3 regions of the Streptomyces peucetius genome follow, and region 2 is predicted to be linked to each of the others. Evidence: predicted binding sites of a transcription regulator. Region 2 holds the regulator's gene; each other region holds the start of a gene.

Region 1 (6,301 bases), 2.2 Mb from region 2:
CTCCCGTCTCCCCGAGACGGACAAGATGTTCAAGGAGATGGTGGCGCTCTGCGACGGCATGCCGTCCTTCACCGACCTCGACGTGGTCCGTGAGGAACAGCTGAACGCGGCGACCGCCCGCCGCTTCTTCCACGAGATCGCCTCCGGCGGGAACCTCGACGCCATCGGAGAGGTGTTCGCGGCCGACTACATCGACCACGACATCGCCAACGAGGAGGACACCGAGACCGGCGCGGACGTCATACGCCGGGATCTGACCATGTGGCGCGACGCCTTCGACTTCACCTTCGAGCTCGACCGGCAGATCACCGAAGGGGACGACGTGGTGACGCTGTGGACCTGGAGTGGCAGGCACAAGGGCGACTTCCAGGGCATCCCCGCCACCGGGGAGCAGTGCACCATGACCGGGACGACGATCTTCCGCTTCGAGGACGCGAAGGTCAAAGAAGGCTGGTGGCACATGGACCTGATGCGCCTGATGCGGCAGCTCGGCGCCATGTGAGCCGCCGTCACGGGGAAGGCCCCCGGTCCGCGCTCGGCGGAACGGGGGCCTTCTTCTGCGCCTCTTCGACGCTTCGGGCTCTTCGACGCTGCGGCGCCTCTTCGAGGCTTCGGCGCCGCTCGCGTCGGTGAGTGACCGCGGATGCGTCAGTGGCTGTGGCCGTGACCGTGGCCGTGGCCCGCCTCGGCCTCATCCTCGGCCGGCTTCTCGACGACCAGGGTCTCGGTCGTGAGCAGCAGGGAGGCGATGGAGGCGGCGTTCTCCAGAGCGGAGCGCGTGACCTTGACCGGGTCGATGACGCCGGCCTTGACCAGGTCGCCGTACTCACCGGTCGCGGCGTTGAAGCCGCTGCCCGCCTCGAGCTCGGCCACCTTGGCGGTGATGACGTAGCCCTCGAGGCCGGCGTTCTCCGCGATCCAGCGCAGCGGCTCGACGGCGGCGCGGCGGACGACGGCGACACCGGTGGCCTCGTCGCCCTCCTTGCCCAGGTTGCCCTCGAGCACCTTCACGGCGTGGACCAGCGCGGAACCACCACCGGAGACGATGCCCTCCTCGACCGCGGCGCGGGTCGCGGAGATGGCGTCCTCCAGACGGTGCTTCTTCTCCTTCAGCTCCACCTCGGTGGCGGCGCCGACCTTGATCACGCACACGCCGCCGGCCAGCTTCGCGAGGCGCTCCTGGAGCTTCTCGCGGTCCCAGTCGGAGTCGGTGGACTCGATCTCGGCCTTGATCTGGTTGACGCGGCCGGCCACGTCCTCGGAGTTGCCGCCACCGTCGACGATGGTGGTGTCGTCCTTGGTGATGGTCACGCGGCGGGCGGTGCCCAGCACGTCCAGACCGGCCTGGTCGAGCTTGAGGCCGACCTCCTCGGCGATGACGGTGGCACCGGTGAGGGTGGCCATGTCGCCGAGCATCGCCTTGCGGCGGTCGCCGAAGCCGGGGGCCTTGACGGCCACCGCGTTGAAGGTGCCGCGGATCTTGTTCACGACCAGGGTCGACAGGGCCTCGCCCTCGACGTCCTCGGCGATGATCAGCAGCGGCTTGGAGCCGCCCGCCTGGATGACCTTCTCCAGCAGCGGCAGCATGTCCTGGATGGACGCGATCTTGCCCTGGTGGATCAGGATGTACGGGTCGTCGAGGACGGCCTCCATACGCTCCTGGTCGGTCACCATGTACGGGGACAGGTAGCCCTTGTCGAAGGCCATGCCCTCGGTGAAGTCGAGCTCCAGGCCGAAGGTGTTGGACTCCTCGACGGTGATGACACCGTCCTTGCCGACCTTGTCCATCGCCTCGGCGATGAGCTCGCCGACCTGCTGGTCCTGCGCGGAGAGCGCGGCGACGGCGGCGATGTCGGCCTTGTCGTCGATCGGACGGGCGGTCGAGAGGAGCTCGTCGGAGACGGCCTTGACCGCGGCGTCGATGCCCTTCTTCAGGGCGGCCGGGGAGGCGCCGGCGGCGACGTTGCGCAGGCCCTCGCGGACCAGCGCCTGGGCCAGCACGGTGGCGGTGGTCGTACCGTCACCCGCGATGTCGTTGGTCTTGGTCGCCACCTCCTTCACCAGCTGGGCGCCCAGGTTCTCGTACGGGTCCTCGACCTCGACCTCGCGGGCGATCGTGACACCGTCGTTGGTGATGGTGGGTGCGCCGAACTTCTTGTCGATGACGACGTTGCGGCCGCGGGGGCCGATCGTCACCTTGACCGTGTCGGCAAGCTTGTTGACGCCGCGCTCGAGGGCGCGACGGGCGTCCTCGTCGAACTTCAGGATCTTCGCCATGGGAGCGGTTCAGCCCTCTCGGAAAGTCGTGTTCAAAGAACCGCGCCCCTCGCCGCCCGGCAATCCGCGGGGTGACCAGGGGCGCAGCTCAAAGCAATGCAGGTGAAGCCGGTGCTTACTTCTCGACGATCGCGAGCACGTCGCGGGCCGAGAGGACGAGGTACTCCTCGCCGCTGTACTTCACTTCGGTGCCGCCGTACTTGCTGTACAGCACGATGTCGCCGGTCTTCACGTCGAGCGGCAGGCGCTCGCCGTTCTCGAAGCGGCCCGGACCCACGGCAAGGACGACGCCCTCCTGGGGCTTCTCCTTCGCGGTGTCCGGAATGACCAGGCCAGAGGCCGTGGTCTGCTCGGCGTCGAGCGGCTGGACCACGATGCGGTCCTCGAGCGGCTTGATGGCAACCTTGGAGCTGGCGGTCGTCACGATCCGACCTCCCCCTTCGGAGATCACGGGGTTAACTGATCTGAGGTGGCGACCAGGTCGATCCGTCGTCGCGGGTGCCGGACCTGCCCGTCGCTGTGTTGGCACTCTCACTCGGGGAGTGCCAGAGCCGAGACTATGACTGCGATTAGCACTCGGTCAAGCGGAGTGCCAATGTGGCGGCCCGCGCCGCTCGGATCCCGGCACGGACAGGCCCTGGGATCCGGTCCGCACAGGCCCCTCGGATCCGCTCCGCGCCGGCCCCTCGGATCCCGGTACGGACAGCGCCGCCGGGGTCCCGGTACGGACAACGCCAGGACGCCGCCCACGGTTCCGGGCTGTTGCCCGCGACTCCGTCCGGTCCGGTCAGACGTAGTCCTCCAGCCTGGCCACCGCGTACCCCTTCGCCGTCACCGTCTTCATCACCCGCCGGATCATGTCCGGCATGCTGCCCTTCCACTCCTCCTTGCCGCGGAAGTGCGTGAGGATGATGTCGCCCGGGTGCAGGTCCCGGTCCCACTCCCGCCACTCCATGTGGTCGGGGAACGCCTCCGCCGCCCACAGCGGCACGGCCTCGATCCCGCACTTCGCGGCGACGCGCAGGGTGTCCTTGTTGTAGTTCCCGTACGGCGGGCGCATCAGCCGGGGGCGGGTGCCGTACCGCTTCTCCAGCTTGTCCTGCTGGCCGCAGATCTCACGCTTCTGCTCGCTGTAGGAAAGCCCGGGCAGATACGGGTGGTTGAGCGTGTGGTTGTGGAGCGCCACCCCGCGGTCCCGCATCTTCTCGAAGTAACCGTAGTCGTCGTTGATCACGTAGTCGCTGAGGAAGGCGCTGTAGGGGATCTGCAGCTCGGACATCATCCGCAGCAGTTCCGGGTCCTTCTCCGCGCCGTCGTCGATCGTCAGGAAGACGATCTTCTCCTTGGTCGGCACGGTGGTGAACACCGGAGGAAGGCCCTCCCCGCCCTCCACCTCGAAGCCCTTGCGCGTGGTGATCTCCGGTTTGGCGTCTGGCGGCGGGGGCGCCGCGAGCGGGGTCTGCGCCAGCCCCCACTTCTTCGCGGCGGCGGCCCGGGCCTTCTGGCTGCGTCTGACCTTCTCCACGTACGCGGAGAGCGCCTCGGCGGGGCCGGCCGCCTCCGGCTTCTGCGCGCCCTGGGCCTGCGGGCCCTTCTGCGCCGACCGCCCGGTGGCGGTCCCGGTGGGGCTCGGGGCTCCCCCGGGCCCCTCGGCCGCACAGCCCGAACCGAGAGCGGCGACGACGAGAGCGGCCAGAGTCGCACGGGCCCGATACGCCCTCAACTTTCCCTTTTGTCGTACTAGCTGCATGGCGACGCATCCTGTCAGCGCCTCGCCCGCTCACCGGCCCGACACCGCCACCATGCGCGCACCATCCCCCGTCTGGCCCACAATGGCCCGGTGAACGACCTCGACCCGCTCGCCGCCCTTGCCGCACTGCGCACCGAGGAAGGCGGAGCGCTGCTGGCCTCGCTCGCCTCCTACGACCCGGCCCAGGAACTGTCCGTCGCGACGCGCCTGCGCCGCGAGCACCCGGCGGCACTGGTCTCCGCGGCCCTCGGACAGGCGCGGCTGAGACAGCGCGCGGCGGCCAAGTTCGGCGAGGCGGATGCCCGCCGGATGTTCTTCACCCCGAACGGCGTCGAACAGTCCACCCGCCGTACGGTCGCGGCCCACCGCGCCGCCCGTTTCGCCGCACTCGGGGTACGCAGCGTCGCCGACCTGTGCAGCGGCATCGGCGGGGACGCGATCGCACTGGCCCGGGCGGGCATCTCCGTCCTCGCCGTCGACCGCGACCCGCTCACGGCGGAGGTCGCACGTGCGAACGCCGAGGCGCTTGACCTGTCCGGCCTGATCGAGGTCCGCTGCGCGGACGTCACGGACGTCGACACCTCGTCGTACGACGCGGTGTTCGTCGACCCCGCCCGCCGGGGCGGCCGTGGCCGGATCTTCGACCCGGAGGCGTACTCCCCGCCGCTGTCCTGGGCCGTCGGCGCGGCCCGCACCCGCCCCCACGCCGCGCTGAAGGTCGCCCCCGGCATCCCCCACGAGGCGGTCCCCGAGGGCGCGGAGGCGGAGTGGATCTCGGACGGGGGCGACGTGAAGGAGGCGGTGCTCTGGTTCGGCACCGCGCCGTCAGCGGTCCGCGCCACCCTCCTCCCGGGTCCGCACACCCTGACCGGCCGCGACCTGCCGAACCCGCCGGTCCGGCCGGTCGGCCGCTACCTGTACGAGCCGGACGGCGCGGCGATCCGCGCCCACCTGGTCGCGGAGGTCGCGGAGGACGTGTCCGGCGGCCTCCTCGACGAGACGATCGCGTACATCACCTCCGAAGCGCTCCACCCGACGCCGTACGCGACGGCGTACGAGATCACCGATGCCCTGCCCTTCAACATGAAGAAGCTGAAGGCGCTGCTGCGCGACCGCCGGGTCGGCAACCTCACCGTGAAGAAGCGCGGCTCCGCGGTCGAACCGGAGGAGGTCCGCCGCAAGGTACGCCCCCAGGGGCCGAACGCGGCGACGGTGTTCCTGACTCGCGTCGCGGGCGCCCCGACGATGCTGATCGGCCGGCCCGCGTGACGCGCCGCCCGACCCGCCGGGCCCGTGCCGGCGTCAGCGGTGCGCCCCGCCCCGCACCGCGAACGGGAGCGCCGGAGGCGACACCAGCCGGAGCGCCCAGCGGTAGTGGCTCACCGCCTTCGTAATGCCGAGCAGGCCGGTGAGCCAGAGGATCAGACCCAGACCCATGAGCAGCACGACCCCGGCCAGGGTGTCGCCCGGCCGCGCGCCGGCCGGGGTGGTGAAGGAGAGCCACAGGCCGTACGCGCACAGCAGGAACGAGGGCAGGAACCAGAAGAGGCTCTGGGCCGGTGCGCCGTAGCGGGCGTCACCGGCCGGGTCGTGCGCCAGCGCACTCCACTGCCGCAGCCGTCCGCGCAGTTCCGCCTCATGGGCGATGCCGAAGCCGATGACCAGGCCCGTCGGGATCATGCAGCCGAGTCCGATGAAACCGAGGACCGCGCCGAAGAAGTGACTGAACAGGTCCGGCCCTTCCTCGAACGCCTGCAGCGCCGCACCGAAGATCACCCATCCGACCGCGAAACCGGCCACCACAAGCCACAGCAGCACCAGCCGTTTCGGGTCGACGCTCATCCGGAAGAGCTCGTCCATCGCCCGTCGCCGGTCGGCGAGCAGTGTCTCCCGGTCGGGCCAGCAACGTATGTCGACGGGCGGCGGAGGAGGAGGCAGGACACGGCGCGGCATGCCGACGAGGCTACCGGGCGCAGTCAGCCGCCCTGGCCAGCAGCATGTCCCGTTCACGGGCGTTGCGGGTCAGCGACGCCGCACGCTCGAACTCCGCCCGCGCCTCCTCCCGTCGGCCCAACCGGGCCAGCAGGTCACCGCGGACGCTCGGCAGCAAGTGGTAGTCCTTGAGCACCGGTTCGTCCGCGAGGGCGTCGACCAGTGGCAGTCCGGCTTCGGGACCGTCCGCCATCGAGACGGCCACCGCCCGGTTCAGCTCCACGACCGGGGACGGGTTCAGGGCCGCCAGTCGGCCGTAGAGGGTGGCGATCATGGTCCAGT
Region 2 (6,301 bases):
AACCCGGAGTCCGTCGACCCGGCGTATCTGGCGGCGCTGCGCGAGGGCGGCTTCAACCGGGTCTCGTTCGGTATGCAGAGCGCCCGGCAGCACGTGCTGAAGGTGCTCGACCGCACCCACACCCCGGGTCGGCCGGAGGCATGCGTCGGCGAGGCGCGGGCGGCGGGCTTCGACCATGTGAACCTCGACCTGATCTACGGCACGCCCGGCGAGAGCGACGACGACTGGCGGGCCTCGCTGGAGGCGGCGGTCGGCGCCGGACCGGACCATGTGTCGGCGTACGCGCTGATCGTGGAGGAGGGCACACAGCTCGCGCGCCGCATCCGGCGCGGCGAGGTCCCCATGACCGACGACGACGTCCACGCCGACCGCTATCTGATCGCCGACGAGGTGCTCGGCGCGGCGGGCTTCGACTGGTACGAGGTCTCCAACTGGGCCACCTCGCCCGAAGGCCGCTGCCTGCACAACGAGCTGTACTGGCGCGGCGCGGACTGGTGGGGCGCGGGCCCCGGGGCGCACAGCCATGTGGGCGGCGTGCGCTGGTGGAACGTGAAGCACCCCGGCGCGTACGCGGCGGCACTGGCGCAGGGCCGCTCGCCGGGCGCGGGCCGCGAGCTCCTCGCGGACGAGGACCGCCGCGTCGAGCGGATCCTGTTGGAGCTGCGGCTGCGCGAGGGCGTGCCCCTGTCCCTGCTGGGCGAGGCCGGCCTGGCAGCGGCCGGCCGCGCGCTCGCCGACGGCCTGCTGGAGCCCGCGCCGTACGAGGAGGGCCGCGCGGTCCTGACGCTGCGGGGGCGGCTGCTGGCGGACGGGGTGGTGCGGGACCTGGTGGACTGATCCCGGACGCCCCGGCTAGCCGGGCACCGTCACGAAGTCGATCAGCTCCTCCACCCGCCCCAGCAGCGCGGGCTCCAGGTCCTTGTAGCTCGTCACCTTCGACAGGATGTGCTGCCAGGCGGCGCCCGTGTTGTCCGGCCAGCCCAGGGCCCGGCACACGCCCGTCTTCCAGTCCTGGCCCCGCGGGACCGTGGGCCAGGCGCGGATGCCCACGGACGACGGCTTCACCGCCTCCCACACGTCGATGTAGGGATGGCCCACCACCAGCACGTGCGGATCGGTCACCGACGCCGCGATACGGGACTCCTTGGAGCCCTCGACCAGGTGGTCCACCAGCACGCCGAGGCGGGCGTCCGGGCCGGGGGCGAAGTCGGCGACGATCGCCGGCAGGTCGTCGACGCCCTCCAGGTACTCGACCACCACGCCCTCGATCCTCAGGTCGTCGCCCCACACCCGCTCCACGAGTTCCGCGTCGTGCCGGCCCTCCACATAGATCCGGCCGGCCCGGGCGACCCTCGCCCGTGCGCCGGGCACGGCGAGAGAGCCGGAGGCCGTGCGGGACGGCCGGGACGGGGCTGCCGGGGCGGGGCGGACCAGGGTGACGACCCTGCCCTCCAGCAGGAAGCCGCGCGGCTCCAGCGGGAAGACGCGGTGCTTGCCGAAGCGGTCCTCCAGGGTCACCGTCCCGGCCTCGCAGCGGATCACCGCACCGCAGAAGCCGGTCGACACCTCCTCGACCACCAGATCCGGCTCCGCCGGCACCTCGGGGACGGGCTTCGACCGCTTCCACGGCGGTGTGAAATCAGGGCTGTAGCTGCGCATTCGCACGACGATACGGCCGCCCGCCGCTACGACACACCGAAACGCGCCGCCAGCTCGCCGCGCTGGGCCCGCACGAACGCCGCGTCCACGGCCGCGCCGTGTCCCGGGACGTACAGTGCGTCCTCGCCGCCGAGCTCCAGCAGCCGGTCGAGCGCGGCGGGCCACCGGGAGGTGATGGCGTCCGGGCCGGCCTGCGGCTCGCCGGACTCCTCCACCAGGTCGCCGCAGAACACCACCTCCGGCTCGCCCGGCACCAGCAGCGCCAAGTCGTGGCCCGAGTGGCCCGGTCCCACATTGGCCAGCAGGACCTGGCGGCCGCCGAGATCGAGCGTCCACTCGCCGCACACCGGGTGGTGCGGGGCCACCAGCAGGTCCGCCGCCTCGGCCGCCTCGTCGGCCGCGACCCCGAGCCGGACCGCGGAGGCCCGGATCTCGTCCCGTTCGCGGTGGAACAGGGCGTCCAGGCCCACCGCCCCGTAGACCTCCGCACCGGCGAAGGCGGCCGTGCCCAGCACATGGTCGAAGTGGGGATGGCTCAGTGCGATGTGCGTCACCCTGCGCCCGCCCAGCAGCGCCTGCGCCTGGGCCCGTAGCTCCGCGCCCTCGCGGAGCGTCGAGCCGGTGTCGTACAGGAGCGCGGCGTCCGCGCCGACCACCAGGCCGACGGTCGCGTCCCAGACCGGCAGACGGCGGCGGCCGACACCTTCGGCAAGTCGCTCCCAGCCGAAGTCTTCCCAACTGACGTCCATACGGCGACGCTATCCGCATCACCTCCGCACCGACATGTGCGGGCCGCGCCCGGCAGCGCGTCCGACCGCATGGTCTGCCACCCTTGCTACCCGTGTACCCCGCAGCCGTACACTGGCCCGGGGAATGCTGGCACTCGGACACGCAGAGTGCCAGACCACACACCGAGGAACCACAGCTGGAGGTGCGCGAATGCTCAGCGAACGCAGGCTCGAGGTGCTGCGCGCCATCGTCCAGGACTACGTCGGCACCGAGGAGCCCGTCGGCTCCAAGGCCCTCACCGAGCGGCACAAGCTCGGCGTCTCCCCGGCCACCGTCCGCAACGACATGGCCGTGCTGGAGGAGGAGGGGTTCATCGCCCAGCCCCACACGAGCGCCGGGCGGATCCCCACCGACAAGGGGTACCGGCTGTTCGTCGACCGGCTGGCCGGCGTCAAGCCGCTGTCGTCGCCCGAGCGCCGCGCCATCCAGAACTTCCTGGACGGGGCGGTCGACCTCGACGACGTGGTGGGACGCACGGTCCGGCTGCTGGCGCAGCTGACACGGCAGGTCGCCGTCGTCCAGTACCCCTCGCTGACCCGGTCCACGGTCCGGCACGTGGAACTCCTCTCCCTCGCTCCCGCCCGTCTGATGCTCGTGCTGATCACGGACACCGGCCGGGTGGAGCAGCGCATGATCGACTGCCCCGCGCCGTTCGGTGACACCTCGCTCGCGGACCTGCGGGCCCGGCTCAACAGCCGGGTCGTGGGACGCCGCTTCGCGGATGTGCCGAAGCTGGTGCAGGACCTTCCCGAATCCTTCGAGCACGAGGACCGAGGTACCGTTTCCACGGTGCTGTCCACCCTGCTCGAGACCCTGGTCGAGGAGACCGAGGAGCGGCTCGTGATCGGCGGCACCGCCAATCTGACCCGCTTCGGGCACGACTTCCCGCTGACCATCCGGCCGGTGCTGGAGGCGCTCGAGGAGCATGTGGTGCTGCTCAAGCTGCTCGGGGAGGCGAACGAGTCGGGCGGCATGGGCATGACCGTACGAATCGGTCATGAGAACGCCCACGAAGGACTCAACTCCACGTCCGTGGTCTCGGTCGGCTACGGTTCGGGCGACGAGGCAGTCGCCAAACTCGGCGTGGTCGGACCGACCCGCATGGACTACCCCGGAACGATGGGAGCGGTACGCGCAGTGGCACGTTACGTCGGACAGATCCTGGCGGAGTCGTAAGTGGCCACGGACTACTACGCCGTACTCGGCGTGCGCCGCGACGCATCGCAGGACGAGATCAAGAAGGCCTTCCGCCGCCTCGCGCGCGAACTCCACCCGGACGTGAATCCGGACCCGAAGACGCAGGAGCGCTTCAAGGAGATCAACGCCGCGTACGAGGTGCTCTCCGACCCGCAGAAGAAGCAGGTCTACGACCTCGGCGGAGACCCGCTCTCGCAGGCCGGAGGCGGCGGCGCGGGCGGCTTCGGCGCGGGCGGTTTCGGCAACTTCTCGGACATCATGGACGCGTTCTTCGGCACGGCGTCGCAGCGCGGACCGCGCTCGCGTACGCGCCGCGGCCAGGACGCGATGATCCGGCTGGAGATCGAGCTGGCCGAGGCCGCCTTCGGCACCACGAAGGACATCCAGGTCGACACGGCCGTCGTGTGCACCACCTGCTCCGGCGAGGGCGCGGCGCCCGGCACGTCGGCGCAGACGTGTGACATGTGCCGCGGTCGCGGTGAGGTCTCGCAGGTGACGCGGTCCTTCCTGGGCCAGGTCATGACCTCGCGGCCCTGTCCGCAGTGCCAGGGCTTCGGCACGGTCGTGCCGACGCCGTGCCCCGAGTGCGCCGGCGACGGCCGGGTGCGCTCGCGGCGCACCCTGACCGTGAAGATCCCGGCCGGTGTCGACAACGGCACCCGGATCCAGCTCGCGGGCGAGGGCGAGGTCGGCCCGGGCGGCGGCCCCGCCGGTGACCTGTACGTCGAGATCCACGAGGTCGCCCACCCGGTCTTCCAGCGGCGCGGCGACGACCTGCACTGCACGGTGACCATCCCCATGACGGCGGCGGCCCTGGGCACGAAGTGCCCGCTCGAGACGCTCGACGGCATGGAGGAGGTCGACATCCGGCCCGGCACGCAGTCCGGCCAGTCGATCCCGCTGCACGGGCGCGGCGTCACGCACCTGCGCGGCGGCGGCCGGGGCGACCTGATCGTCCACGTCGAGGTGACGACCCCGACGAAGCTGGACGTGGAGCAGGAGCGGCTGCTGAGGGACCTGGCGAAGCTGCGGGGCGAGGAGCGGCCGACGGGGCAGTTCCAGCCGGGTCAGCAGGGGCTGTTCTCGCGCCTGAAGGACGCGTTCAACGGGCGGTAGCCCGTGTGGGGGTGCGTGGCGCCTGCGGCGGGCGTGTTCCCCTTCCCGAAACCGGGGGCTCCGCCCCCGGACCCCGTTCGGGGCTGCGCCTCCGGAACCCGGGCCCGCCCCTCGGGACCCCGTTCGGGCCTGCGCCCCGGGACCCCTGCCGCGCCCCGGACCCCAGGCCCGCCCCTCGGGACCCCGTTCGGGGCTCCGCCCCGGGACCCGGTACCGCGCTTCGCGCGGTGGCCTCAGTCTCTCCCTACGGCCTGGCGGCCGTGGGTGGGGTGTCTCCCCCACGCCGCCAGGCCGTAGGGGAGTGCCCCCCAAGCCGGGCTGGATGTGCCGCTGCGCGGCGAACCGGCCCGCCGGGCACACCCAGCCCGCTGGGAGCATCTCCCACGGCGCCAGGCCGTAGGGAGAGTTTGAGGCGCGGGGTTCGGGGCGGAGCCCCGACGAGACGGGCAAGTTCCAGCCCCGCTGGGGGTACCTCCCGCGGCCGCCGGGCCGTAGGGAGAGTTTGAGGCGCGGGGGTCCGGGGGCGGAGCACCCGGTTCCGGGAAGGGGCGGGAAGGAGGAACGGCCCCGCGCAGCGGCCCGTGCGCGGGGCGGAACGGGGGATTCGGCAGCGTCGCGGGGACGTGGCACGATGCCTGCATGTCCTCCGCGCTGACCGATCTCTGCCGTCACCCAATCGTGCAGGCCCCCATGGCCGGCGGCGCTTCCTGTCCGCAGCTCGCGGCGGCCGTGTCCGAGACCGGCGGGCTGGGGTTCCTGGCCGCCGGGTACAAGACGGCGGACGGGATGTACCAGGAGGTCCAGCAGGTCCGGGGGCTCACCGCCCGCCCCTTCGGCGTCAACCTGTTCATGCCGCAGCCCGGCACCGCCGACCCCGCCGCCGTGGGCGTCTACCGGCATCAGCTGGCCGGTGAGTCCGCCTGGTACGAGACGCCGCTCGGCGACCCGGACAGCGGGCGGGACGACGGCTACGAGGCGAAGCTCGCGATACTGCTCGACGACCCGGTCCCCGTGGTCTCGTTCACCTTCGGCTGCCCCACGCGCAATGTGCTGGAGTCCTTCTCCAGGGCTGGCACGTACACGATCGTGACCGTCACCACCCCGGAGGAGGCGCAGGCGGCCCAGTGGGCGGGGGCCGACGCCGTGTGCGTGCAGGGCGTCGAGGCGGGCGGCCACCAGGGCACCCATCGCGACGACCCCGCGTCCGACGGCTCCGGCTACGGGCTGCTGACGCTTCTCCAACTGGTGAAGGAGACCGTGGAGTTGCCCCTCATCGCCACCGGCGGCCTGATGCGCGGCGGTCAGATCGCCGCCGTCCTGGCGGCGGGCGCGAGCGCCGCGCAGCTCGGTACGGCCTTCCTGGTGTGCCCGGAGTCGGGCGCGCACGCGCTGCACAAGCAGGCGATGACCAACCCGCTGTTCGTCCGCACCGAGTTGACCCGGGCGTTCTCCGGGCGGCCCGCGCGGGGCCTGGTCAACCGGTTCATGAGGGAGCACGGGCCGTACGCGCCCGCCGCCTACCCCGATGTGCACCACCTGA
Region 3 (6,301 bases), 1.1 Mb from region 2:
GCCGATGATGTCGGCGATCATGCCGGGCACCGCGGTGATGTTGAACAGGACGACCACGAGGCCGAGCAGCAGGTAGATGCCCGCCATCACCGGGATCAGCACCTTGGTGACCGCGGTGAGGCGCTTCACGCCGAAGAACACGGCCAGCGCGAGCAGCACGGCCAGCACGACGCCGAGCACCGGGGCGAACCAGCTGGAGTCCGTACCGCCCATGGAGCCCTCGACGGCCACCGTGATGGTGTTGGACTGCACTGCGGTGAGAACGAACCCGAAGGTCAGAGTGATGAGCACGGCGAACAGCACACCGAGCCAGCGCTTTCCGAGGGCGCGCTCCATGTAGTAGGCCGGGCCTCCGTGGTACGTGCCGGGCTCCTTGCCGCGCGCCTTGTACAGCTGGGCGAGGGCGGACTCGACGAACGCCGAGGCGCCGCCGACGAGGGCCATCATCCACATCCAGAAGACCGCGCCGGGCCCGCCCATGGTGATGGCGGTGGCCACACCGGCGATGTTGCCGGTGCCGATGCGGGCGGCCGCCGAGATGGTGAAGGCCCCGAAGGGGGAGACGCCGTCCGTCGACTTGTCCTTGAAGACCCGGAACATGTCCGGGATCATCCGCAGCTGGACCGCCCTGGAGCGGAAGGTGAACCAGAGGCCGGCCACGGCCACCAGCGGGATCAGCAGATAGGTCCAGAAGACATCATTGATGTCGACGATCCAGGTGTTGAGGGTGCTCATGATGAGATGCGTCCCGGGTCTTTGTGAGTCGGGGCTCGGCTCGGGCTGCGATGCGTACGGGTCGCGTACAGCTGGTGCCCTCGGCCGCGGAAGCATTCTTCCGTTCAAAGCTCTGCAGAGCTAACCAGGGCCTTGTCCCGCTGAAAAGACATTCCGGTCGTGCGGCATCTCACACTCTGTACCGGTTTCTCCCGCAGAAAACCGCCCTGGAGCGGCAACGCCCGAGGGCGGCACCCCCTGGGAGTGGGGTGCCGCCCTCGGTCAAGGACGGTTGATCGACAGAAGTCGATCAGAAGTCCATGTCACCGCCCGGCATGCCGCCCGGAGCGGCCGCGGAGGCCTTCTCCGGCTTGTCGGCGATGACGGCCTCGGTGGTGAGGAACAGCGCCGCGATGGAGGCCGCGTTCTGCAGAGCGGAACGGGTGACCTTCGCGGGGTCGATGATGCCCTCGGCGATCATGTCGACGTACTCACCGGTCGCGGCGTTCAGGCCGTGGCCGACGGGCAGGTTGCGCACCTTCTCGACGATGACGCCACCCTCGAGACCACCGTTGACGGCGATCTGCTTGAGCGGGGCCTCCAGCGCGAGCTTCACGGCGTTGGCGCCGGTCGCCTCGTCACCCTGGAGCTCGAGCTTCTCGAAGACCGAGGAAGCCTGCAGCAGCGCCACGCCACCACCGGCGACGATGCCCTCCTCGACGGCCGCCTTCGCGTTGCGAACGGCGTCCTCGATGCGGTGCTTGCGCTCCTTGAGCTCGACCTCGGTCGCGGCACCGGCCTTGATGACGGCCACGCCGCCGGCCAGCTTCGCCAGACGCTCCTGGAGCTTCTCGCGGTCGTAGTCCGAGTCGCTGTTCTCAATCTCGGCACGGATCTGGTTGACGCGACCCTGGACCTGGTCGCTGTCACCGGCACCGTCGACGATCGTGGTCTCGTCCTTGGTGATGACGACCTTGCGGGCGCGGCCCAGCAGGTCCAGGCCGGCGTTCTCGAGCTTGAGACCGACCTCCTCGGAGATGACCGTGCCGCCCGTGAGGATGGCGATGTCGTTCAGCATGGCCTTGCGGCGGTCGCCGAAGCCCGGGGCCTTGACCGCGACGGACTTGAAGGTGCCGCGGATCTTGTTGACGACCAGGGTCGACAGGGCCTCGCCCTCGACGTCCTCGGCGATGATCAGCAGCGGCTTGCCCGACTGCATGACCTTCTCCAGCAGCGGAAGGAGGTCCTTCACGTTGCCGACCTTGGAGTTGACGATCAGGATGTACGGGTCGTCCAGGGACGCCTCCATACGCTCCATGTCGGTGGCGAAGTACGCCGAGATGTAGCCCTTGTCGAAGCGCATGCCCTCGGTGAGCTCGAGCTCCAGACCGAAGGTCTGGGACTCCTCGACGGTGATGACGCCTTCCTTGCCGACCTTGTCCATGGCCTCGGCGATGAGCTCGCCGATCTGGACGTCGGCGGCGGAGATGGAGGCGGTGGAGGCGATCTGCTCCTTGGTCTCCACGTCCTTGGCCTGCTCGAGCAGGGCACCGGAGACGGCCTCGACGGCCCGCTCGATACCGCGCTTCAGAGCCATCGGGTTGGCGCCGGCGGCCACGTTGCGCAGGCCCTCACGGACGAGCGCCTGGGCGAGGACGGTCGCCGTGGTCGTACCGTCACCGGCGACGTCGTCCGTCTTCTTGGCGACTTCCTTGACCAGCTCGGCGCCGATCTTCTCGTACGGGTCCTCGAGCTCGATCTCCTTGGCGATGGAAACACCATCGTTGGTGATCGTGGGGGCGCCCCACTTCTTCTCGAGGACGACGTTGCGACCCTTGGGGCCAAGGGTGACCTTGACGGCGTCGGCGAGCTGGTTCATCCCGCGCTCGAGACCGCGCCGTGCCTCCTCGTCGAACGCGATGATCTTGGCCATGTGAAGTGGTCCTCCCGGACTGGGGTGGATTGCTTCGGATCGCATCCGGCGCCCGCGACGGACGGCCTGCGCGCCGCGTGGTTCCTTGCCCCACCCGGCCCGCGGGCCTCACCGACCCGATCCAAGTTCTGTCACTCTCACTGGGAGAGTGCTAACGCCAATGATTAGCACTCGACCCCCGAGAGTGCAAGCGGCTCCGAAGAAGCCTCCCTGAGGAGTGGCGGTCGGGTGACGGGAGGGCGCAAGCGGCTTCGAGGGAACGCGAGGCGGCGCCTGGGAGGCGGCCGACGCCGGATCGCGCCGGGAGGCGACCGGAGAGACGGACGGGCGCGCCCGGGCACGCGTGAGGGGCCCGCATCCCGGTGACCGGGAGGCGAGCCCCTCATGCGTGAGTGCGTCGGTGGCCGATCGCGCCTGGATCAGACGGCGAGCTTGACCATGTCCGCCTGCGGACCCTTCTGGCCCTGCGAGATCTCGAATTCGACTCGCTGACCTTCTTCAAGGGTGCGGTAACCGTCCATCTGGATCGCGCTGTAGTGGACGAAAACATCCGCACCACCGTCGACCGCGATGAAGCCGTACCCCTTCTCCGCGTTGAACCACTTGACGGTGCCCTGAGCCATGCCTAACTCCCCTATTACTGGCCCTTGCGCAGGACCGCACTTCGCGGACCCGGGTCAGATCTCCACCCCAGCAGGAGGGGTGTGCGCCGGAACGCGTCGACCGCGGCTGAATGTATCTGCCCAACTGCCCTCTGCAACAGGTCAATCGGACGAGAATTCTGGGCAGGACCGAACGACCGATCCCTACGATTCCATAGAATTCCGGGGCAAGTCGGGCCCGGCAAATGACGCCTAAGTGGCAATTCGATCACGCAGTTTGGCCGCATTCTTGCGGAACTCGAAGGCATTCACGAGCGGCCGGCGGAGGGGGCTTCCCAGACTCTACCGCGCTCAACCATGCAGAATTGCCCCCTCCGCTTCTCGGCGGAGAGGGCAATCTCTGTAACTACGAGTAAATCTTTGGGGTTGGATCAGCCGCCGGCGACCGCGGGAATGATCGACACGCCCGCGCCCTCCGGCGTGGCCGTCTCCAGGCCCTGCTCGAACCGCACGTCGTCGTCGTTGACGTACACGTTGACGAACCGGCGCAGCTTGCCCTGGTCGTCCAGAACGCGGGCCGCGATACCGGTGTGGTTCTTCTCGAGGTCCGCGATGACCTCGGCGAGGGTCGCGCCCTCCGCCGGGACCTCGGCCTGGCCGCCCGTGTACGTACGGAGGATGGTGGGGATGCGGACGTTGACGCTCATGTGTGCAGCCTTCCTTGGGTCTCGGATCTCAGGGATCTCAACGGGCCAGGCCGGCGTCGCGGAACGCGTCCAGGCTCGGGCGGATGACGGCGGTCGCCTGTGAGGTCTCCGCGACCGCGTCGAGGGTCTTGAGGCCGTCGCCGGTGTTGAGGACGACGGTGGTGAGCGCCGGGTCGAGCACGCCCGTCTCGATGAGCTTCTTCGTCACACCCACCGTCACACCGCCCGCCGTCTCGGCGAAGATGCCCTCGGTACGGGCCAGCAGCTTGATCGCGTCGACGACCTGCTCGTCGTTCACGTCCTCCACCGCGCCGCCGGTGCGGCGGGCGATGTCCAGCACGTACGGGCCGTCGGCCGGGTTGCCGATGGCCAGCGATTTGGCGATGGTGTTCGGCTTCTGCGGGCGCACGACGTCATGACCGGCCTTGAACGCGGCAGAGACCGGCGAGCAGCCCTCCGCCTGGGCGCCGAAGATCTTGTAGGGCCTGTCCTCGACGAGACCGAGCTTGATCAGCTCCTGCAGGCCCTTGTCGATCTTCGTGAGCTGCGAGCCCGACGCGATCGGGACGACGAGCTGGTCGGGCAGCCGCCAGCCGAGCTGCTCGCAGATCTCGTACGCCAGGGTCTTGGAGCCCTCCGCGTAGTACGGGCGGAGGTTGACGTTGACGAAGCCCCAGCCCTCGCCCAGGGGGTCGCCGATGAGCTCGGAGCAGAAGCGGTTCACGTCGTCGTAGTTGCCCTCGATACCGACGAGCTCGCCGCCGTACACCGCGGCCATGACGACCTTGCCCTGCTCCAGGTCGTGCGGGATGAACACGCAGGAGCGGAAACCGGCCCGCGCGGCGGCGGCGCCGACCGCACCCGCGAGGTTGCCGGTGGAGGAGCAGGACAGGGTGGTGAAGCCGAAGGCGCGGGCGGCCTCGAGGGCCTGGGCGACGACGCGGTCCTTGAAGGAGTGCGTCGGGTTGCCGGAGTCGTCCTTGATGTACAGACCGCCGGTGACGCCCAGTTCACGCGCGAGGTTGTCGGCCTTGACGAGGTGGGTCCAGCCCGGGTTCAGGTTCGGCTTGTCCGCCACGTCGGCGGGGACGGGCAGCAGCGGGGCGTAGCGCCAGATGTTGGCCGGGCCGGCTTCGATCTGCTTCCGCAGCTCTTCGGGGCTGCCGCTCGGCAGGTCGTAGGCGACTTCGAGCGGCCCGAAACACTCCGCGCAGGCGAAAATGGGGCCGAGTTCGAAACGCTGTCCGCATTCGCGGCACGCGAGGGCGGCGGCGGGGCCGAGGTCCACGGAAGCGGATCCGGTGGAGGCGGTGGCGGAGGTGCTGGCGCTGGTGTTTGCGACGGTCTGCGCAGCCATGATGGCGAGGCCCTTTCTCCTCATCTTCCTCGTGACGCATTTCGCCACAAGACGGAATTGGCACCTTCCCCACCGTGACCTCGCGGTCGGCGGGAGGGTTGCCGGGGCTTCAACGGGCCGTTCCCTCTGCCCCTCTGGATGAGCGGTATGGCTCCGGACGTGCGGTCCGGGCGTTTGTGTGCTTGGACCCCCGAGATGCGAGGGTCGTTCGCGTTGCTCAAGACTGTAACCGAAGCCCCGGACGGTTGAGATAGTCGTCCGAACCGCGAGATGGATCACACGACCACAGTTCACCGACTGTTCGTCGACTGCCAAGGGAGACGCGAAGTGCTCGATGAGGTGGCCCGCTGGCTGAGCCGGCGCTCCTGGTCCGCGTCCGACCGCTCCCTCGACCGGCTGATATCCGCCAAGGTCAGACAGGGAACGACGGTCAGTGCCGTCCTTCCCGCGCTGAACGAGGAGGCGACGGTCGGCGACATCGTCACGATCATCCGCCGAGAGCTGATGGAGAACGTCCCGCTCGTCGACGAGCTGGTCGTGATCGACTCCGCCTCCAGCGACCGCACGTCCGAGGTGGCCGCGGCCGCGGGGGCCCGGGTGGTGCACCGCGACTCGATCCTGCCCGGCCTGCCCGCCGTGGCCGGCAAGGGCGAGGTGCTGTGGCGGTCGCTGATGGTGACCGGCGGCGACATCGTCTGCTTCTGCGACTCGGACCTGCGCGACTTCTCGCCCGACTTCGTCTCCGGCATCGTCGGACCGCTGCTGACCGAGCCGGAGGTCCAGTTCGTCAAGGCGATGTACGACCGCCCCCTCGGCGGCGGCGCCGCACCCGGCCCCGACGGTGTCCCCGCCCAGGGCGGCCGGGTGACCGAGCTGGTGGCGCGGCCGCTGCTCAATCTGCACTGGCCGCAGCTCGCCGGATTCGTCCAGCCGCTCGGCGGCGAGTACGCGGCACGCCGCTCGCTGCTGGAACGGCTCCCGTTCCCGG

The links. The regulator HrcA, encoded in region 2, represses chaperone genes, less so after heat shock. The targets are predictions, from matches to a motif close to TTNGCACTCNGNNNNNCNGAGTGCNAA.
Region 1: groES (co-chaperone GroES) is a predicted target of HrcA. The motif match lies at 2,847-2,873, and genes of this name have one in related genera.
Region 3: groL (chaperonin GroEL) is a predicted target of HrcA. The motif match lies at 2,776-2,802, and genes of this name have one in related genera.

Annotation. Positions count from the first base shown of each region.
Region 1 covers NZ_CP107567.1:4,739,586-4,745,886, forward strand. Annotated here, with positions in the region: gene OGH68_RS21855 (ester cyclase) at 1-502, shown strand, start outside; gene groL (chaperonin GroEL) at 649-2,277, opposite strand; gene groES (co-chaperone GroES) at 2,393-2,701, opposite strand; gene OGH68_RS21870 (polysaccharide deacetylase family protein) at 3,065-4,027, opposite strand; gene OGH68_RS21875 (class I SAM-dependent methyltransferase) at 4,118-5,296, shown strand; gene OGH68_RS21880 (hypothetical protein) at 5,330-5,980, opposite strand; gene OGH68_RS21885 (RNA polymerase sigma factor) at 5,991-6,301, opposite strand, start outside.
Region 2 covers NZ_CP107567.1:2,509,172-2,515,472, reverse strand. Annotated here, with positions in the region: gene hemW (radical SAM family heme chaperone HemW) at 1-837, shown strand, start outside; gene OGH68_RS11590 (DUF3097 domain-containing protein) at 853-1,659, opposite strand; gene OGH68_RS11585 (MBL fold metallo-hydrolase) at 1,686-2,408, opposite strand; gene hrcA (heat-inducible transcriptional repressor HrcA) at 2,599-3,624, shown strand; gene dnaJ (molecular chaperone DnaJ) at 3,625-4,761, shown strand; gene OGH68_RS11570 (nitronate monooxygenase) at 5,401-6,301, shown strand, end outside.
Region 3 covers NZ_CP107567.1:3,602,099-3,608,399, forward strand. Annotated here, with positions in the region: gene OGH68_RS16410 (alanine/glycine:cation symporter family protein) at 1-735, opposite strand, end outside; gene groL (chaperonin GroEL) at 1,025-2,647, opposite strand; gene OGH68_RS16420 (cold-shock protein) at 3,067-3,270, opposite strand; gene OGH68_RS16425 (MoaD/ThiS family protein) at 3,681-3,956, opposite strand; gene thrC (threonine synthase) at 3,994-5,313, opposite strand; SAM riboswitch class I at 5,331-5,458, opposite strand; gene OGH68_RS16435 (glucosyl-3-phosphoglycerate synthase) at 5,641-6,301, shown strand, end outside.